DNA from 2 places in the Mesobacillus thioparans genome. Region 2 is predicted to be linked to the other one. Evidence: a T-box and tRNA genes for the amino acid it is inferred to sense, from the RefSeq annotation. Region 2 holds a T-box; the other holds one or more tRNA genes.
What was found. The T-box of region 2 lies ahead of leuS (leucine--tRNA ligase). A T-box ahead of a tRNA ligase gene usually reads a tRNA of that ligase, here a tRNA-Leu.
Positions count from the first base shown of each region.

Region 1: it encodes a tRNA-Leu, which carries the amino acid that the T-box ahead of leuS (leucine--tRNA ligase) is inferred to sense. The anticodon was not compared.

Region 1 is NZ_CBCSFH010000011.1:130,147-141,072, reverse strand. Features, by position in the region: gene ku (non-homologous end joining protein Ku) at 1-76, shown strand, start outside; gene ACNAZ4_RS17505 (NAD-dependent epimerase/dehydratase family protein) at 214-1,116, shown strand; gene ACNAZ4_RS17500 (GreA/GreB family elongation factor) at 1,146-1,643, shown strand; gene ACNAZ4_RS17495 (hypothetical protein) at 1,869-2,387, shown strand; gene ACNAZ4_RS17490 (metallophosphoesterase family protein) at 2,446-2,943, shown strand; gene ACNAZ4_RS17485 (cytosolic protein) at 2,974-3,369, shown strand; gene ACNAZ4_RS17480 (DUF6509 family protein) at 3,415-3,720, opposite strand; gene ACNAZ4_RS17475 (LysE family transporter) at 3,818-4,438, opposite strand; gene ACNAZ4_RS17470 (cold-shock protein) at 4,854-5,060, shown strand; tRNA gene ACNAZ4_RS17465 (tRNA-Leu) at 5,379-5,462, opposite strand; gene ACNAZ4_RS17460 (LysE family transporter) at 5,601-6,230, shown strand; gene ACNAZ4_RS17455 (DeoR/GlpR family DNA-binding transcription regulator) at 6,406-7,158, shown strand; gene pfkB (1-phosphofructokinase) at 7,155-8,069, shown strand; gene ACNAZ4_RS17445 (PTS fructose transporter subunit IIABC) at 8,081-9,940, shown strand; gene ACNAZ4_RS17440 (DUF2935 domain-containing protein) at 10,168-10,926, shown strand, end outside.
Region 2 is NZ_CBCSFH010000009.1:129,376-140,301, reverse strand. Features, by position in the region: gene ACNAZ4_RS15445 (GntP family permease) at 1-9, shown strand, start outside; gene ACNAZ4_RS15440 (3-hydroxybutyrate dehydrogenase) at 217-993, shown strand; gene ACNAZ4_RS15435 (FadR/GntR family transcriptional regulator) at 1,055-1,777, opposite strand; gene glcD (glycolate oxidase subunit GlcD) at 2,270-3,676, shown strand; gene ACNAZ4_RS15425 ((Fe-S)-binding protein) at 3,679-5,010, shown strand; T-box leader at 5,179-5,399, shown strand; gene leuS (leucine--tRNA ligase) at 5,475-7,889, shown strand; gene ACNAZ4_RS15415 (rhodanese-like domain-containing protein) at 8,065-8,376, shown strand; gene ACNAZ4_RS15410 (sporulation protein Cse60) at 8,433-8,618, shown strand; gene ACNAZ4_RS15405 (BaiN/RdsA family NAD(P)/FAD-dependent oxidoreductase) at 9,156-10,424, opposite strand; gene ACNAZ4_RS15400 (putative polysaccharide biosynthesis protein) at 10,694-10,926, shown strand, end outside.

The sequences.
Region 1 (10,926 bases), on a different contig from region 2:
AAAGAAAGAACCTGCAGCTCCAAAGAAAAAGAAGACAGCCGCTAAACCAAAGGCTAAGGAAAAGAAACAAGCCTGACACCAAGCATGATTACCAATTGATCATTTAAACCGGCCTCCTTTTATGTGGCCGGTTTTTAACATAAAAAACACTTTGAAAAAGGAGAATCCCCGTTTAAGGAAGAATAAAACTATTAAGAAAGAGGGGGTATTCAGATGAAGAAGGTACTTGTCCTGGGAGGAACCCAGTATTTTGGCAAAAAATTGGTCCGGAAACTGGTCGATCAAGGTGATGAGGTTACCATTGCTACAAGAGGCACAAAAGCCGATCCATTTGGTGATAAAGTGAACCGGATCGTGATCGATCGGGAGAAGAAAGAGACGCTGGCAAAAGCCTTGAAAGGGAAAGAATTCGACCTGGTCTATGACCAATCATGTTTTTCTCCATGGGAAGCCAGGGATACAACAGAATTATTAAATGGAAAGGTGGGCCGATACATTTTCACTTCGACACAGGCTGTCTATGAATTCGGTACACTCCATAAGGAAGAGGACTTCAATGCACATACATATTCAATCATGTACAAAGGCCGCAGGGAGTATCCTGGTTATGAGGGCTACAAAGAGGCGAAGCGTGCCTCTGAAGCAGTTTTCCACCAGCTTGGACAATTTGAAACCGTCTCTTCACGGTTCCCGATTGTCGTTTCTGCAGACGATTACACGGAGCGATTGAAATTCCATGTTGATAAAGTACTTTCAGGTGAATCAATTGGTATACCAAAACCAGGGATGCGCTACAGTTTTATCGAGGCAGAGGAAGCGGCTGATTTTCTGATGGAAATCGGTAAGTCAGACTATACGGGTCCAATCAATCCGGGATCGGCAGGAGACATCAGTCTGCAGGAACTGGTTGATAAAATCGAGTTGCTGACAGGAAAAAAAGCAATCATTGAAGAAAATCCACATTCAGGCAGTATGTCGCCATATGCTTTGCCTGGTTCATGGTCGATTGACACGTCACTGGCAGAAGGACTGGGTTACAGATTTACGGACCTTCATAGTCTTCTGGATATGTTAATCAAGCATTATTTAAAAGCGTATGGTAAGATAAGCGAATGAAAACTGACGAATAGGGAAAGGAGAGAAACATGGCTGTTAAAATCACCCCGACGGGAGAGCAATTGATTCTTAAGCAAATAGCCAGTCTCGAGCAGGAATTAAAGCAAGTTCGCATCGAAAAGAATATTGCTTTCAATGCTTGCGGTGATGATAAACTGGCCAATCCCAATTTCCATAAGTTAGAGCAAGATGAGCAGATACTGGTGGACCGCCTGCACGAAGTTCAACAAATATACAAATCTGCAGAGTTCATTAACATCAGCGAGAGAAATACAGAAGTGGTTGAAATCGGATCAATTGTTAAGTGTTTGTTCGAGTATCAAGATGATCCAGAAGAAGAAACCTATGAAATCGTCGGATATGGCGAATCAAATATCGATGAAAATAAAATTTATTATGATGCTCCCGTCGCCAAGAAATTGATCGGCTTAAAACCGGGTGAGGAAACGATTCTCTCCGTTCCATCTGGCCAAATCAAATGCTGTGTTTTAGGGCTTTATCGCACCTGGGATGAAGCATCAAAATAAACCAATCCTTTTGCTCTTCGCAAAATTTGAATCTATAGAAACATCCCGGATTTTATTTAGTCCGGGATTTTTTAATGAGGATTGATTTGTTTTTTACGATTAGCCTGTTTCACTATAAAGATATGTTTCATGGTGAATTATTGAAGGTTATTCACTGGCGGCTGTCTAATTATATATAAAAGGACAGATAAGATGAGTTGAAATTGGACATAGGGGGGCTGACAGATGGAAAAGAAAAATAAATGGAAACTCATGATTTTACCTGCCAGTCTGTTCTTGCTGGCTTTCGGATTGTATGCGGGTTATTCAATGTGGGAAAGTGGGAGCGGCAATCCTATTATGAACAGCAGCAATACAAGCGATCAGGGAAAGGGACAGACTGTTGCGGTATTCCAGGATAACACAGATAACACTGGCTACTCATCTGTCGGAGTGTTTATTTCTGATTTTCATAAAAAGTATAATGATAACCTTGGCTGGGGTAGGATTGACAAAGTGGACTGGGAAGAACAAAGGAAGATCGCTGGGGAAATCATATCAGTTATGTCCACGGTAGAAACTGAAAATGCCTCACTTCAATCTGATTTTGAATCCATCGCCAACTATTCAAAAACAATCAAGGACGGCAGTAAAGATAAAAAGGTTTTGCTTCAGCTTCACCGTTTCTTTCATGACCTTGATATTGAGGTCAATGAGTATAACGACACGAATGATTATTTTAATGTAACCAAGTACAAAGGTTAAACCGATTCATAGAGGGTAACATAACAGGGGTAAGCAGTAGGGAGGAGTGTGTTCGCCCATGAAAGTTGTTGTCGTTTCCGACACTCATATGCCTAAGAAGGCGAAGCAGCTGCCGATGATCCTGAAGCGTGACCTGGAAGATTGTGATTACATCATCCATGCCGGAGACTGGCAGACAGTCGAACTTTATCATCAGCTGCAACAGTATGCACCAATCATTGGGGTGACCGGCAATGTAGATGGTCCTGAACTTAAAAGCCTTCTTAATTTAAAAGAAGTATTCCTCGCAGGGGATTTTCGCATCGGGATTGTCCATGGTTACGGCACAGGGAAAACGACTGAAAAAAGGGCAATAGATGCTTTTGCCGATGATCCCGTTGATTGCATCATCTATGGTCATTCACATATTCCCGTCTTAAAAGAAAATAACGGAGTAGTCATCTTCAATCCGGGTTCTCCAACAGATAAAAGAAGACAGAAGGAATTTTCCTATGGTATCCTGACAATTGGGGAAAGAATCGAAGGAAAGCATATCTTTTTCAAAGATCCGCAATAAAATTTACATAAGGATGGAGTGTTATTCTTCTTGAAAACATTTGATGTGAAATTTCATGCAGAAGACCAGGTTGAAACAATGAAGGTCCAAAAATTGAGCAGCGAGGATTACGAACAAGCGACCGAGGGGGGCACGCGCCATCTATTCGACTTGGACACAAATATAGGATTTTTTGTTTTTTTTGATGCAGAGGATAAGGATGGAAAGGAATACTATCTAATGCTTCAATATGAGGAGAACAGCGAAGAACCCTCCAATTGCTACGGGTTCGCCCTTAAGGATTTCTACGAATTTTCGGCATTGTACCTGAATGACCTGGAATTCACCGAAGAACTGAACGAAGAAGAGGGAGAACTTGGCCCTGTTCAGCATCTTGCCCATCTTCTTTTTCATATCGTCGAGGAAGGCAAGTCAGTAGAGGTGTAAAAATAATTAAAACAAAGAGCAGGGTGCTCCTGCTCTTCGTTTCGTTTATTCCTGTTCGTTTTCTTCATCAGCTTGCACCTGCTGTTCGCAATATGCTTTGACCAACTCTGTTTCATCATCTTCAAGTTCAAAATCGAGAACCTTCTCAGTTCCCCGTTCAATGAAGTAGCTTTGGAGAATTCGGCTGTTGTTCTCTTCCACAAGGAACAGCACCTTTAAAAGCAGCCCTTTATCTGAAAAAAGCTCATCGTCTTCATCCACCTCAATATTTAAAAAATACTCATATCTGTCCCCTGTCAGAAGACCAAATGGATCTTCAAGGAGTTCAACGGTATGTCCGGTAATCTTCATGCATGTCTCATCCTTTTGATTTTGTCCTTTCTATTATATATCGAAATACCCTTAAAGAATCAAGGAATATACCGAAAAACTCCCATTACAGCCAAGATCAGATGAATAACTTCAGCCCCTGGTAACCAAAATACAGCGCAAATCCAATCAGGGAAATCCCTGAAATGAGAGAAATTAAAGTCAGCAGCCGTGTAGTGAGGAGATTACGGAAGCTGCTCGAAATTGCGGCCATCACAATATCCCAAAGGATAAGTCCCAGGATGATGCCAAAACTGTAAAGTACAAGTTCGCCAGTTCCATAAGAGGAAGCAGTTTTGGCCAGGACAGAGCCGTAAATTCCTAACCAGAATAAAATGGTCAGCGGATTTGAGATAGACATAAAGAACCCGGAGATAAAAGACTTCAGACCTGAGTCTCCCTCTCTGCGATCCATCATGATTTTCCCTGAATTGAAAATCGTCTCGATGCCTGTATACAGCAGGACAAAAAATCCGAACAGCCAGAGGAAGGACTGCATGAATGGAGTTTCGAGATACTTTACAACCCCAAGATAGACAGTAAGCATATAAATAATATCAGCCGTCAAAGCACCCAGGCCAAGAAGCCAGGCCTGTACAAAGCCGCTCTTGATGCCTTTGTCCATCTGTGCGGCATTGACAGGTCCAATAGGCGCTGCGAGTGACAGGCCAAGGAATATGTAACCCAAAAAGACATTCAATTTTAAGAAACCCCCAAACCTCGATGTGCTTGTACTATTTCTATTCAGCCGGCAGAGAGTGTACAACCTTTATTTAGAAAAATAAAATAAAATTTTGCCTGTTCAAATAAAAAAAGGGGGAAATGAATATACTATTTATTGTTGTTCAGGAACAACTGATGTGTCACTTTTGGTAAAAATAAGAAAGTGTGGTAAAATGGAATAGATATCAACTTTCGGACCATTCATTTATTATAAAAAGGTTCAATTGCCGGCTTTTTATAATAAATGAATTTTTTTATCAATCGACGGATGATAAGGTCTTTCTCAAATCTTAGCAGCCAGATTATTCGAAGGATTCCGAATCCTGGAAACATGCTGAAGGAGATGGATCAAAGAGAGAAGACCGGACTAATACGATAGGAGCGTGAGGAATTTGGCATTTGGAAGAAAACCGCCTGAAGAAATCGTCACTGCAGAAACGAAAATATGGGTATGTACTTCTGATGATTGCAATTGCTGGGTTCGTGACAACTTTAAAAGCAGCAATGTCCCCGCTTGCCCGATTTGCAAAAGTGATATGGAGGAAACGACCAAGGTACTTGAAGTGGTCAACAACCATAGTCAAAATCTAATCGGTTAAAAAATGGTGCAAACAGCCTGGATGAGAATCCAGGCTGTTATTTATTTTGGAAGTTAGTATATTCGAAAAAAAGCTAAGAACTGAGACCAAGGTGCCAGGAAAACGCCTTTATTTTGACAGGTTTGCAGAGAGAGAAGCTAAAGCTGTCAAGAAAGCCCCTGTAATTTGACAGGTTTGCAGCAAGTGAAACAAAAGCTGTTAAAAACCCTCCTGCATTGGGGTCGGCCAATGCCGTATCAAATTCCACACAATCCAGCTTTATTCAAAACTGGTTAAAGGCACAAAAAAAGTGCCCTGTTAAAAGGCACCTTTTCTGTATGCGGATGAGAGGACTTGAACCTCCACGGTGTTGCCACCACTAGAACCTGAATCTAGCGCGTCTGCCGATTCCGCCACACCCGCGAATTAGTTATAAAAGAATTATATCATAAAAATGATGGATTTCAATTTAAATTTTTAGGAAACCTGGTACAAGTTGTATTATTTTACAATCTCCCCACATAAAATTTACAAAATTTCTGTGTGCTGGAGGACGATAAGTTGAGCATCAGTTTGCTTGCAAGCTTTATTTTTTTGGGACTGACCCTTGCTGCGCCCATTGGGCCGGTCAATTCAGCCAGGCTGGATAAGGGGATCAAGAATGGGTTCTGGCATGCGTGGATTGTCGGTACTGGCTCGATGATGGCTGATGCTATTTTTATGGTTCTCATCTATCTTGGCCTTGTGAATTTTTTGGACATGCCAATTATTCAAATTTTTTTGTGGCTTTTCGGCGGTTTCGTGCTCATTTATTCAGGCATTGAAGGCATGGTGAGGGCAAAGGACATCCATCTTGCCTTTAGCAGGGGGAGAGAGTCTTTGTTTAAATGTTTTCTCACGGGATTCCTCATGTCGATCAGCAGTCCTTTATCCATACTTTTTTGGCTGGGTATTTATGGATCTGTACTGGCAAAGACGGCAAGTAATTATGGCCGTACTGACTTATTGATATACAGCAGCATGATTTTCATTGGACTAGCACTGTGGGATGTATTTGTGGCAGCCATTACAACCGGATTCAGGCGATTTTTGAACTATCACAGCTTAAGGATGATTTCAATATTATCAGGACTTTCATTATTCGGGTTTGGCTTATACTTTGCTTACCAGGGCATTAAAGCTTTATTTTAATAAAATAATATGCTTAAAACCTCTTTTAAAAGAGGTTTTTTTTTCGGAAACATTCAAAACCAGTCATTTTATGAGTGCGTTTGAATAATTTTGATTGGTTTTGAAAGAAAATGATTGATTTTTGTAATCGATTACATTATGATAAATTTACGAAGCAAATTAGGAGGAATGGCTCATGTTAACGCCTGAGCGCCACCAGCTCATTTTACAATTAATCAAAGAAAAACCGATTGTCAAAATCCAAGATCTTGTTGATTTAACAGAAGCTTCTGAGTCCACCATCCGAAGGGACCTGACAGTACTTGAGGAAGGGAAATTCCTGAAGAGGGTGCATGGCGGTGCTGCAAGGCTGAAGGGGAAACTTCAGGAACCGAGCATGATCGAAAAATCTTCCAAAAACCTTCAGGAAAAAAGGCGAATCGCTCAATATGCTGCAAGTCTGGTAGAAGAAGGCGACAGCATTTATCTTGATGCAGGTTCGACGATTCAGGAAATGATCGCTTTCCTGCCTGCAAAGGATATCGTAGTTGTCACGAACGGATTGATGCATTTGCCGACATTGATGGAAAGGCAAATCGAAACATATGTCATCGGAGGCTATGCTAAGCCGAAAACAAATGCAGTGATTGGCCGAGGAGCATTGGCAAGTCTTGAACAATACCGTTTCGATAAATGCTTCCTCGGAGTCAATGGCATCCATCCTCATTCAGGGTTTACAACACCTGACCAGGAGGAAGCGATGATCAAATCCAAAGCGATTTCCTTATCGCGCGAAGCTTATGTGCTAGCGGATGACAGTAAATTCTCAGAAATCACTTTTGCTAAAATAGCCGATTTACATGAAGCGGCAGTTATCACGAATATTCTTGAAGAAGAGACCAAAGGACAATATACCAGCAAAACTTCCATAAAGGTTGTGACACCATGATCTATACACTGACACTGAATCCATCTGTGGATTATATCGTCGAAACAGGTGAGATTGTACTGGGAACTTTGAACAGGACTTCCCATGAAACAAAACTTCCAGGCGGAAAAGGCATCAATGTCTCAAGAGTCCTCCGCTCACTTGGGGTTGAAAGCAAGGCAACTGGTTTTCTAGGGGGCTTTACAGGCAAATACGTCGAAGAGTTCCTTAACAGGGAAGGCGTATATACAGGCTTTGTCAAAGTCGAGGAAGATACAAGGATCAATATCAAACTGAAGGCTGGAAAGGAAACTGAAATCAATGCACGGGGACCGGAAATTTCCTTTCTGGCAATCGGGTTATTGAAAGAACAAATGCAACAACTTGGAAAAGGAGATTTTCTGATCCTCGCTGGAAGCATCCCATCAAGCATGCCACAAACGATTTATCAGGATATCGTCCAGGTCTGCAAAGGAACAGGGGCAGAAGTGATCATTGATGCAGAAGGAGATTTGCTCAAAACCGTGCTGGGATATCAGCCTTTCCTGATAAAACCAAACCATCACGAATTGGGGCAGTTTTTCGACAGAGAGATATCAGGAGTGGCGGATGCCATTCAGTATGGAAAAAAACTCGTGGAGGCAGGAGCAAAAAATGTCATTGTTTCTCTTGCTGAAAAGGGTGCTGTCTATATCAATGAAACGGATGCCTTTCATGCGAGCGTTCCACAAGGGGAAGTGAAAAGCTCTGTGGGAGCCGGGGATTCGATGGTGGCAGGCTTCCTGGCACAGTATTTGAAAACCGGTGACACCAAAGAAGCATTCCGCTTCAGTGTGGCATCAGGCAGTGCAACTGCATTTTCAATCGGCCTTTGCACACCTGAAAAAATAGAGACACTTCTTCCAGAAGTAAAAATTCAAGATTACCAGTGAGGGGGAGAACAATGAGAATCACAGAATTGCTGACAAGAGAAACGATTCTTTTATCAATGGAGTCCAAATCAAAGCTCGATGCTGTCAATGAGCTTGTAGAAGTACTTGGAGCAGCGGGGAAAATCACGGATCGAGAGGTATTCACCGAAGCGATTTTAAATCGCGAAAAACAAAGCACGACTGGTGTTGGGGATGGGATTGCAATTCCCCACGCCAAAACACGAGTTGTAAAAAATGCTGCCATCGTTTTTGGACGCTCAGAGTCAGGAATCGACTATGACTCCCTTGATGGGCAGCCAGCGCATTTATTTTTCATGATTGCAGCCCCTGAAGGAGCGAATAACACGCATCTTGAAGCACTGGCACGGCTATCAACCATCTTAATGAAGGCGGATGCGCGTGAGAAGCTGATGGCTGCTAAGTCAGCAGATGAAGTCATTGAGGTCATCAACAGTTATGATCAGGAAGAAAAAGAAGAGGAATCTGTTGGGGGAAGTAGAAAATTCATCATCGCTGTTACGGCATGCCCAACGGGAATTGCCCACACATACATGGCAGCGGATTCGTTAAAAGCGAAAGCGGCTGAAATGGGCGTGGACATCAAGGTAGAAACGAACGGATCAGGAGGAGCGAAAAATATCCTCACGACAGAAGACATAGAAAAGGCTGAGGCTGTCATTATTGCTGCCGATACCAAGGTTGATATGGAAAGGTTCGCAGGCAAACCATTGATCGATGTACCGGTTGCCGACGGAATCCGCAGACCAAAAGACCTGATTGAACAAGCGGTTAAGAAGGATGCGCCACTTTACAAGTCGACAGGCAATGCGCCGACAGAAAAGAAAGAAAGCCGTGGCGGAATCTATAAGCATTTGATGAATGGCGTGTCAAATATGCTTCCTTTCGTTGTCGGAGGCGGTATCCTGATCGCAATCTCTTTCATGTTTGGCTATAATGCCTTCAATCCAGAGGATCCATCTTATCATCCAATTGCGAAAGCGCTGATGGATATCGGCGGAGGAGCTGGAGCATTTGGATTGCTGGTGCCGATTCTCGCTGGTTTCATCGCTTTAAGCATTGCTGACAGACCTGGATTTGCCCCTGGTATGGTTGGCGGCGTGCTTGCAGCAACTGGCGGCGGAGGCTTCCTTGGCGGTTTGGTCGCTGGATTCCTTGCAGGATATCTTGTACTTGGGCTTAAGAAATTATTCTCAAGTCTGCCAGCTTCACTGGAAGGGATAAAAACAATCCTCTTGTATCCATTGTTTGGTATTGCTTTAACAGGATTTATCATGTTATTCCTTGTTAATAAACCGGTAGGTGCCTTGAATCAGGCAATTACTGACTGGTTGTCAGGCTTAGGGACCGGCAATGCTGTATTGCTTGGAATTGTCCTTGGTTTAATGATGGCATTCGACATGGGCGGTCCAGTGAATAAGGCAGCCTATGTTTTCGGAACAGGTTTGCTTGCGAACGGTGTATATGAGCCAATGGCTGCCATCATGGCTGCTGGAATGGTCCCTCCTTTAGGGATCGCACTCGCGACTACATTCTTTAAAGGCAAATTCTCCAAAGAAGATCAGGATGCCGGAAAAGCGAATTACATCATGGGACTTTCCTTCATCACAGAAGGTGCCATCCCATTTGCGGCTGCGGATCCTCTCCGTGTGATTCCATCCGCAATGGCTGGGGCTGCAGTAGCCGGCGGATTGTCAATGATGTTCAATATCGGTCTTAGAGCTCCACACGGCGGTTTGTTCGTCGTACCGCTTGTTGATGGCGGATGGCTGTTGTACCTGGCTGCGATTGTAATAGGATCTGCTGTTACAGCGATCTTGCTTGGTTTACTGAAGAAGCCGGTAACAAGATAATAGAAGGCCTGCAGATTTTGCATCTGCAGGCCTTTTTATATTTTTGGCATTTTTAAAGCTCTATATTAGTTTATTCCCGTTGATTCTAGGGAAAGCGAAGGGTCTGGAACGAATTCAACAGTTTTATTTAACCAAGTCATTACCCCGCTGTTTAAATCAGTTGAATGAATAATTTTCGCAGGACACAGATATGCTTTTATGAAGCTATATTTGGGGAGGGAACTGGAATGGCTGGGGATTTCAAGGAAGCGGCGTTATATGAGCATCGTTTTTGGCTTCAGATTCTCGGAGATCACGGGAGGTTCCTGTTCGAGGCGCTTGCTCCTATTGAACAGGAGGAAATTGATACTGCGAAATATTTCATCAATACTTTTGACAGGCTTTTGCAGAGGGTTGAAACGACCGATTTAATCCATTTGAGTATGAGAGCGGAAGAAGAAGCGAAGAAAATCAGGCAATTTAAATTGGAGCTAATTGAAAAAATGCTGACCGGGAAGGTGAAAATCCATTTTGGTCCTACCTTTATCAATCACATGGTAAACGAAGTAGAAGAATATCTCCGGATTCTCGAATATCTTAAAAAGGGAGAGGTCCCGCCTGTATTTCACGAGCTCCATCACCATACCGTCTGGCTCCTTGATGCAGCTGGCCATGCTGGTGCGATCCAAAGTAATCTGGATCAGGTTGAAAAACGTTTGAAAGCCAAAAGTGAGAAATATGTAAAGTATTTTGAAGATTTCTATATTAAAGCCGTTGAACTGACAGGTTATCTGCGTACTAATCTGACCTCATTTCCAGCGCTGGATAGAATGAACCACGAGGTTTCAATGGAAATCGAGGTGTTCATGAAGTTTCTCGATGAGCTTAAGGAGCTTGAGTTGACTGAACAGGCATTAGGCAGTTTTGCGCCGCTTATGGCTGACCATATGTTCAGGGAAGAGTGCTACTATTTATCAAAGGTGGCGGAAGCAACGGCTATGAAACAG
Region 2 (10,926 bases):
GGTATTTAAGGAAGGCTGTTTTCGTAAAGATTGTTGTTAAAATCCTAAAGCCGATTTTAACGTGATAATAGCCATTGTGTAGGTCGGTACTAAGTTTGCAAGCTCTTTTCTCATAATAGTCGTGAATTGTGTGAACAATCTTAACTAATTCAACCCTATTTTGTAGCATACAGCAACAAAGTTTTAGAAAAGAGCCTTAAGGAAAGGAGTTTCCCGATGGTAAAAGATAAAGTAATCCTGATTACCGGTGCCGCCCAGGGAATCGGATTTGAGATCGCACGTGGTTTTGCTCAGCAGGGCGCGAAGGTATTTTTAACGGATTTACAGGAAGAAGCTGTGGGAAAAGCAGCTGCCAGCCTGCGTGAAACTGGATATGAAGCAGCGGGTTTAAAATGTGATGTCACGAGCGAAAAAGACATTGAACAGGCAGTTGAGAATTGCGTTAGGCACTTTGGGCGTGTCGATGTTCTCATCAACAATGCCGGACTGCAATATGTTTCCCTGATCGAAGACTTTCCTACTGAAAAATTCGAACTGTTGATCAAGGTGATGCTGACAGCTCCGTTTGTAGCCCTGAAGCATGTGCTGCCAGTCATGAAAGAGCAAGGTTCTGGCCGGGTGATCAACATGGCGTCCATCAATGGGCTAGTTGGTTTTGCCGGTAAAGCAGCTTATAACAGTGCCAAGCACGGAGTCATTGGTTTGACGAAGGTAGCTGCACTCGAAGCGGCTGAGTATGGCATCACAGTGAACGCAGTCTGCCCCGGGTATGTCGACACACCGCTTGTGCGGAATCAGCTTTCAAGCCTTGCAGAAACAAGGAATGTCCCGCTTGAAAAAGTGCTTGAAGAAGTCATTTTCCCGCTCGTGCCGCAAAAGCGGCTGCTGGCTGTCGAAGAAATCGCCAGCTATGTGATGTTCCTCGCCAGTGATGCAGCAAAAGGAATCACTGGCCAGGCTGCTGTCATCGACGGAGGGTATACGATACAATAATCAAAATAAGCTGGCCACCTTTTCGGTTGCCAGCTTATTTTGAATTAATATGATCTATTCCCTAATTTTTTGCCTGGTCTATGTATTTATGGAGTATCATTTCGACGTTCTCGATATGGCTGAGCATCACACGCCTTGCTTCTTCTGCATCCTGGTCCTTAATCGCTTCGTAAATAGCATGATGTTCCTCATAGAGGCGATCTGTTGTAGTTTGTTTCGAGTAGAGCCAGAGCCTTCGTGTTTCCTTCATCGTTTCTCCCATCAGTCCTGAAACATGGTTCATCAGGCTGATCAACAATGGATTATGCGAGCTTTCAGCAATGGCCATATGAAATTGTAAGTCTGCCTTTTCACCAAGCTCCTCATCACCACTCGCACTCTTCATTTCCTCGAGCGCTTCCTTTATTGTCTGCAGCTGGTGTTCTGTCCGTTTCTTTGCAGCGGAAAAGACGGTACCGGCCTCAAGAATTTTCCTTACTTCCAACAGATGAGCTGTATCCTGTGCATTCATCAGGATGGCTGTCGATAAAGGGAAACTGATTTGCTCAGACTCGAACTGTTTCACATATGTTCCTTCGCCCTGCCTGATTTCGATGAGCCCTATCGCTCTCAAAGCTGTCAATGCTTCCCTGATGGCAGAACGGCCCACCTGGAAGTTCTCCGCCAGCTGCTGGACAGAATCCAATTTATCCCCTGGCTGCAATTCACCAGAACTGATCATCGTGTGGATTGCTTCTGCGACTTCTTCATATATCTTCTTAGGTTTTATTTTATTGTATTGCAAGGTATATCCTCCAAAGTTCGTTCTCTTGACTCTCATTATACAGTTTTATCCCATATCAATAATAATTTTTATTGGTAAGTAACGGGAAATTTCATTCATTATGCGGTACTTTACCTTAACAATATTTTACTAAATGTAAATATATATTGAAATTGCCCTAATGAACATTCTATAATTTGAGGTATGGTCATCTGATGACCATACCACTATTTTGTAAGCGATTCCTAATCGACTTTTTCAGGGGGATTGTTTTCGGTGAAAAAATAATATATCCGCAAAACAGCTCGCTTCACAAAAATGATTATTTCCGCTAATTTGCATTGATTGTTGTTTTCAAATTCTTATGTTCATGTCAGTCTTCGGCATTCTTCCATCGGCTCTGCTACGGTCGTAAAGAAACCAGAAGCTGAATCTTTCTTTTATCTGCGAGAACAGCAAAATTTTCAAGAACTGATGAATGGCTTTATTTAACTTTACGGAGGGGGAACACTCATGCTTACAAATACGGTCAAAGAAAAAATCGTTTCAATCGTAACTGCTGCCAATTTTGATGATTCCAAAACGGGGCGGCTTGTCTATTCATATGATGCTACACCTAATTTTCAATCAATGCCGGACGCGGTTGTAAGTCCACGCAACAAACAGGAAGTATCGCAGATTGTGAAAATATGCAACGAGAACCAAATCCCGATTGTCCCTCGCGGATCAGGAACGAATCTTTGTGCAGGCACTTGTCCGACAGAAGGCGGAATCGTGCTTCTTTTCAAACATATGAACAAAATCCTTGAGGTGGACGAAGAGAATCTTACCGTCACTGTGCAGCCAGGGGTTGTAACGCTTGATATGATCCGTGCCGTCGAACCCAAAGGCCTATTTTACCCACCAGATCCAAGCTCTATGAAAATATCAACCATCGGCGGCAATATCAATGAGAATTCTGGCGGCCTCCGCGGGTTGAAGTATGGGGTGACAAGGGATTACGTAATTGGGCTTGAGGCTGTGCTCCCAAACGGGGACATCATCACCACAGGAGGGAAATTGGCGAAGGATGTTGCCGGATATGATTTTACCAGGCTGTTGGTTGGTTCCGAGGGAACATTGGCCGTCATAACCGAAGCAACACTTAAACTGATTCCTATGCCTGAGACAAAACAAACCATGCTGGCTTTGTACCAAGATATAGAAGCTGCAGCTAAATCAGTTTCCAAGATTATCGCCAGCAAAATCATCCCGGCTACGCTGGAATTCCTGGATCAGCCGACTTTGAGAGTAGTAGAGGATTTTGCCAAGATCGGGCTGCCGACAGATGTCAAAGCAGTGTTATTGATTGAACAGGATGGTCCTAGAGAAGTGGTCGAGCGTGACATGGCGAGGATTGCCGAAGTTTGTAAAGAAGAAAAGGCTGTATCTGTGCAGCTTGCACAAACTGAAGCTGAGGCTGAAGCACTGAGGACTGCGCGCCGAAGTGCGTTGTCAGCACTTGCGAGATTAGCACCGACGACCATTTTGGAGGATGCGACTGTACCAAGGTCAGAGATTGCGAGAATGGTTAATGCCATCAATGAAATTGCTGAAAAGTATGACTTGAATATCTGCACTTTTGGCCATGCGGGAGATGGAAACCTTCACCCTACATGTGCTACAGATTCACGGAACCATGATGAAATGGAAAGAGTCGAGAAGGCATTTGCGGAAATCTTTGAAAAGGCGATTGAATTCGGCGGGACGATTACGGGTGAACACGGCGTTGGCGTCATGAAGGCACCTTACCTGGAGTTGAAATTAGGAGCAGCAGGAATTGCGGCTATGAAGGCAGTGAAAACGGCTCTCGACCCTAACAATATCATGAATCCTGGCAAGGTATTCGCGAAGGACAGCAGGAAACGGGTGGTGGTTTAACAATGACAACAATTCAAGAACAGCAGAGAATCCAGACAGAATTCCAGGAAAAGATGAACCACGACGAACTATTGAACTGCATGCGCTGCGGGTTCTGTCTGCCAACATGTCCGACCTATATCGAATCGGGCTATCAGGAATCACATTCACCACGCGGGCGGATCGCTTTAATGAAGGCCGTCGTCGATGGGGTCATCGAACCGGATGAGGATTTTGAACGGTCACTTGACCTTTGCCTTGGCTGCCGTGCGTGTGAACCGGTCTGCCCATCAGGGGTGAACTATGGCCATCTTCTCGAAGATGCCCGTGATATTGTCAATCAAAACAAGAAGTTTTCAATGCCGGTAAAAGTGGTCAGAAATGCTGTCTTCAAAGGTCTATTCCCGCATCAGGAGCGGATGAGGGGACTGACTGGACTGATTGGCTTCTATCAACGTTCCGGCCTGCAGAAAGTGGCGCGTGGAACAGGTGTGATGAAGCTGTTCCCTGAGTCGCTCGCAACGATGGAAAAGGTTCTTCCGCATGTGCCGACAATGAAGGAAATGAAAAATCGTCCTGAGCACCTTGAAGCAATTGGCACGAAGACGCATAAGGTCGCATTTTTCAGCGGCTGCCTGATGGATACGATGTTCCTGGAAACAAACAATGCAACGATGAAGCTCTTGCAGCTTGCAGGCTGTGAAATTGTCATTCCGAAGGACCAGGCCTGCTGCGGAGCGCTTCATGGACATAGTGGTGAAAAGGAAGGTGCGAAGGAGCTTGCCCGCCGCAATATTAAAGCCTTCGAGGACACAGGGGTCGATTTCATCATCACCAATGCAGGGGGCTGCGGTGCCTTCCTTGTTGACTATGACCACTTGCTTAAGGATGATCCGGAATGGAAGGAAAGAGCCCAGGCATTTGCCGATAAAATCATGGATATCTCCCAAATCCTGGTCGAAGTAAGCTTCCATGAAAAAGTGGACTTGAAGCTCCCGCATCAAATCATTACGTACCAGGATTCATGCCATCTTCGCAATGTCATGAAAACAGCTTCAGCACCGAGGACATTGCTGCAGTCCATCAAGGGAATTCAATACCAGGAAATGCAGAATGCTGACCGTTGCTGTGGTTCAGCAGGCATATACAATATCGTCGAGAGTGAAATGTCCATGCAGCTCCTCGATTCCAAAATGGTAGAGGCAAAGGCCACCCATGCAACAACGATTGTAACCGCAAATCCAGGCTGCCTTCTTCAAATGAAGCTCGGGGTTGAGCGTGAAGGACTCTCTGGCAAAATGAGAGGCGTCCATATTGTTGATTTGCTTTTAGAGGCCGCAGAAACGGAAAAGTAAACACCTAGAACCCATCTGAATCTGCAGATGGGTCTTTTAAGTCCACGCCCTTTATGTAAAAGGCTGCACCAAAAGGCATTACAAGCATATACTACTCACTATCATCAAAAATTCTATCCCCGCTTGCATATGCGAGGGAATTTTATTACAATAACTCTATATTGATAACGAAAGACTTCGACAAGGAGTAGTAGTGGTGCAAAACCTGTGCAAGAGAGCTGGCGGCCGGTGCAAGCCAGACAGGATCCATCACGAACTCGCCTTTGAGTCGCATACGTGAACACAAAAGTAGCGTTTGCCGTTTTCCGCGTTAAGGATGAATGAAGCGAGTGTTACACACTAATTTGGGTGGTACCGCGGGAGATCATACATAACCTCTCGTCCCTTTTACAGGGGCGGGAGTTTTTTATTTGCATAAATTCAACCGCTAAAATAAATCGAAACCAAACAGGAGGACATTGACGATGAGTTTCAACCATCAGGAAATCGAGAAAAAATGGCAAGCTTATTGGGAACAGAACAAAACATTCAAAACAACTGAAGATAAAGGGAAAGAGAAGTTTTACGCTCTTGATATGTTCCCTTATCCATCCGGAGCAGGTCTTCACGTTGGCCACCCGGAAGGATACACGGCGACAGATATCCTTTCCCGCTTGAAAAGGATGCAAGGCTTCAACGTCCTTCATCCAATGGGCTGGGATGCATTCGGTCTTCCGGCAGAGCAATACGCATTGGATACAGGAAATGACCCTGCAGAATTCACAGAGAAGAACATCAATACATTCCGCCGCCAGATCAAAGCATTAGGTTTTTCATACGACTGGGACCGGGAAGTCAACACGACGGATCCGGAATACTACAAGTGGACGCAATGGATTTTCCTTAAGCTATATGAAAAAGGCCTTGCCTACATTGACGAAGTAGCTGTTAACTGGTGTCCGGCACTTGGAACAGTTTTGGCGAACGAAGAAGTAATCGATGGAAAAAGTGAGCGCGGCGGACATCCGGTGGAACGCCGTCCGATGAGACAGTGGATGCTGAAGATCACTGCGTATGCAGACCGTCTTCTTGAGGACCTTGATTTGCTTGATTGGCCGGAAAGCCTGAAGGATATGCAGCGCAACTGGATCGGCCGTTCAGAGGGTGCTGAAGTCACATTCAACATCGAAGGACATGACGGAACGTTCACGGTTTTCACAACTCGTCCTGATACACTTTTCGGTGCAACTTATGCGGTGCTTGCACCAGAACATCAGCTTGTTGATTCAATCACGACAGCTGAACAGAAGGCTGCAGTCGAAAAATATATCGATGAAATCAAGAGCAAGAGTGACCTTGAGCGAACGGACCTTGCGAAGGACAAAACAGGCGTCTTCACCGGCGCTTACGCCATCAATCCGGCCAACGGCGAAAAAATGCCAATCTGGATTGCAGACTATGTCCTTGCTTCATATGGTACTGGTGCCATCATGGCAGTACCTGGCCATGACGAGCGTGACTATGAGTTTGCGAAAAAGTTTGATTTAGAGATCAAGGAAGTCGTAGCCGGCGGAAACATCGAAAAAGAAGCTTACACAGGCGACGGCGAACACGTTAACTCTGAATTCCTAAACGGCATGAACAAAGAAGAGGGCATCAGCAAGATGATCGCATGGCTTGAGGAAAAAGGCATTGGTACGAAGAAGGTCACTTACCGCCTTCGTGACTGGCTGTTCAGCCGCCAGCGCTACTGGGGTGAGCCAATTCCAATCATTCACTGGGAAGATGGCACAATGTCTGCTGTTCCTGAAGACCAGTTGCCTTTAGTTCTTCCTAAAACGACGGATATCAAGCCTTCTGGTACAGGCGAGTCTCCACTTGCCAATATTCATGACTGGGTGAATGTCGTGGATCCTGAAACAGGCAAAAAAGGCCGCAGGGAAACGAACACAATGCCACAATGGGGTGGCAGCTGCTGGTACTATCTGCGCTATATTGATCCGAAGAATGATCAGGCACTTGCAGATAAGGAAAAATTAAAGCAATGGCTGCCTGTTGATATTTATATCGGAGGCGCAGAGCACGCAGTACTTCACTTACTTTACGCTCGTTTCTGGCACAAGGTCCTTTATGATGTAGGCGTAGTCCACACGAAAGAGCCATTCCAGAAGCTTTTCAACCAGGGAATGATTCTTGGTGAAAATAATGAAAAAATGAGTAAGTCAAAAGGAAATGTCGTCAATCCGGATGAAATCGTTGCTAGCCACGGCGCGGATACACTTCGCCTTTACGAAATGTTCATGGGACCACTTGAAGCATCGATTGCATGGTCTACAAATGGCCTTGATGGTTCACGCCGCTTCCTTGACCGCATCTGGCGCCTGTTCGTCGAAGAAAATGGCAGCCTGAGCTCGAAGATCAAGGATGTTGAAAACCAGAACCTGGAAAAGGTCTACCACCAGACGGTTAAAAAGGTAACTGAAGACTATGAGGGACTTCGTTTCAATACAGCGATCTCACAAATGATGGTCTTCATTAACGAAGCGTATAAGGCTGAGGAACTCCCTAAGACATACGTCGAAGGTTTCGTGAAAATGCTTGCGCCAATAGCGCCGCATATCACAGAAGAACTTTGGCAAAAGCTTGGCCACAGCGATTCGATCACATATGCAGCATGGCCAGCATATGATGAAGCCAAACTTGTCGATGACGAAGTCGAAATCGTTGTCCAGGTGAACGGGAAGATCAAAGCGAAGATGATGGTTCCTGCAGATGCCAACAGAGAAACACTTGAGCAGATCGCAATGGGAGACGATGCCGTTAAAGAGCAAATCGACGGCAAAACAGTCCGTAAAGTAATCGCAGTACCAGGAAAGCTTGTCAATATTGTCGCTAACTAAATATTTTGCAAAGGATCGCCGTGGCGGTCCTTTGTTTGCAAACGCGAAATACCCCATAAGGTTTTTTCTTTGTATTATAAAAAGAGTTTTTATATAATAGATAGGGGAAAATACATTATGGTATCGAATCCTTTAAGAAGGATAAATCTTTATTGAAAATTGGAGGAAATGACTTATGAATAAAATCGAAACAATCTCAACTGAAGAACTTCAAAAGAAACTGGAATCAGGCGAAAAGCTTGAAATGGTTGATGTACGTGAACATGACGAAGTTGAATCCGGCATGATCCCGGGAGCCAAGCACATCCCAATGGGCGAAATTCCTGAAAGAATGAACGAATTCGATAAGGACAAGGAATACATCTTCATCTGCCGTTCAAGCGCACGCAGCGGCAACGTCTGCCACTATATGAACGAGCAAGGCTACAAAGTCCGCAACATGGTTGGCGGAATGATGAGCTGGGGCGGAGAAACAAAACGACCATAATTATAAAATTCTGAAAATCTGGCCAGAATGGATGGTAAAAAGGAAGGAAGATTACCTTGATCCAGGTCAGAGTGTTTGATCATGAGCATGAAAAAGATCTCGAACAGGATATGAACGTGTTTCTTGAAAAGCTAGATGAAAAAAAACTTCTCGACATTAAATACAATGTCGCGGTCATACCCGAAGAAGAGGATGAAGAGCAGATTTACTGTTTTTCAGCCATGATTGTGTACAGAGCCTGAGATTTGAAGCAGGCTCTGTTTTTATGTAAGACCATTTTTTAAGAAATTGCTGCTTTTTTACTGCATTTTTAAGATTTTTTCTAAATAAATAGCCGGAAGAATTCCGCTTATTTAGGAAACTAGTTGTAAACTTGCTGAAATAGCCGGAGAAATTCCGCTTATTTGATTTTAAACCGCGAAAATTGGGGACTTTTAACTGAATAGACGGAAAAACTCCGCTTATTTCCGCTTAAAATAACTTCATTTTAAAAATAACCGGAAAACTTCCGCTTATTTTTTGCTCATCGGTTACCCTATATGCCGTTTTTTCGCAGTTAAATCCATCACCCTTTATCCATGACAACATAGTTTACGAAAAAAGCAATTTGTGACATCCCATATACATAGAGAGTGTCTGTCATCAAGTCCCTGACGGACAAAAACCGATTGAAACTGAACAAAAGTGTCCATCATCGAGGTTATGACGGACAAAAAACAGCAAATAATCAAAAAAAGTGTCCATCACGTCAAGCTGTGATGAACACTAAATACATATTTCTAATTCTCCAGCGCATACCCGGCTGCATTGCTTCCGGCTAACCTTCCGGTGACCAGTGCTGAGGTAATGTTATATCCTCCTGTATATCCATGGATATCGAGGATTTCACCGCTGAAATACAGTCCTTCTGCTTTCTTGGATGCCATTGTTTGCGGCTCGACTTCTTTGACGGATACGCCGCCGCCGGTGACGAAGGCTTTATCAAGCGGCAGGGTGCCATTGACTTTGAACTCGAACTGCTTCACTGACCTCGCGAAGTTCCTGATTTTTTCATGGCCCAGCTGTCCGCCCTGCATGGCCGGATCGATTTCGTTCCGCTCCAGCAGGAACATCAAGTAGCGTTCAGGCAAAAGGCCTTTGAGCAAGTTTTTCACCGCTTTCTTTGGCTCCGCTTTTATCAACTTATTGATTTCCTGGAACACTTCTTCTTCCTTCATGTCAGGAAGGGCATCCAGGGACATGACGACTTCTTTCAAATCCCATTTCTGCATCGCTTTGACGACGAATTGGCTGCAACGCAGGACGGCTGGCCCGCTGATGCCAAAATGGGTGAAGATCATGTCCATCTTGTGTGTGATCAGAGCTTTTCCTTTAGGGTTCAGGACACTGAGCGCAATCCCTCTCAAGGAAAGTCCCTGCAGAATCTTTTCCTTTATAAAAGGTTCGGAAGAGGTCACGGGCACTTCGGTCGGAAAAAGGGTTGTGATGGTGTGGCCTGCTTTTTCTGCCCAGGCGTACCCATCACCAGTCGAACCGGTATGGGGCACGGATTTGCCGCCGACGGCAATGATCACGCTGTCTGCTAAAATCTTTTCACCATTTTTCAATTCGACAGCTTCAACTTTTCCATCCTTGTAATGAACATCGGCCACAGGAGTATTAGTCTTTATTTCTACTTTTAAATCTCTAAGCTTTGATAAAAGAGCATCCACAACGGATTGCGCCTTGTCTGAGACCGGGAACATCCGGCCGTGGTCCTCTTCTTTCAGCTGGATGCCGAGCCCTTCGAAAAAAGAAATGATATCTTCATTGCTAAAAATCGACAGCGCGCTGTATAGGAACCGTCCATTTCCGGGTATATGTTTAATGATTTCATCCACAGGGAGGCGATTAGTCACATTGCAGCGTCCGCCGCCGGAGATGGCCAGCTTGCGGCCTAGCTTGTCCCCTTTATCGATCAGCAGCACCTTAGCACCTTGCTCACCTGCAGCAATCGCAGCCATCAAGCCAGAAGGCCCGCCGCCGAGGACGATTACATCGTATTTCATTGCTTCACCAACTTTTCGTTTCACTTTTTTGAAATGCAGTCACGCACTTTTCTTATTATAATGCATCTCTTCTTTAAAAACATTGCCATGACTGAGAAATTCAAACCTCTTCAGCCTGAAAACTGGCAGTCAGCCTGAAGAAGGAGTAAACTAGGGAATGCAGGAAATTTCTGCATCCATTGATAAATATCACAGTGCCGGATAATGTTTATGGTAAAATACAAGTTTGTAAACTGATTTTATTTTATAGATTGAAAAGTAGGGATTATATGTCATCTAAGCTATTACGAGGGACGTTCATACTGACGATTGGCACGATTTTATCCAAAGTATTGGGATTGTTTTATGTCATTCCCTTTTTTGCGATCGTAGGAGATTATGGGACCGCCTTATATTCGTTCTCTTACATTCCATATACAATTTTCATAAGCATCGCCACAGCCGGTGTGCCGCTGGCTGTATCGAAATTTATAGCAAAATATAATGCTCTTGAAGAGTATGG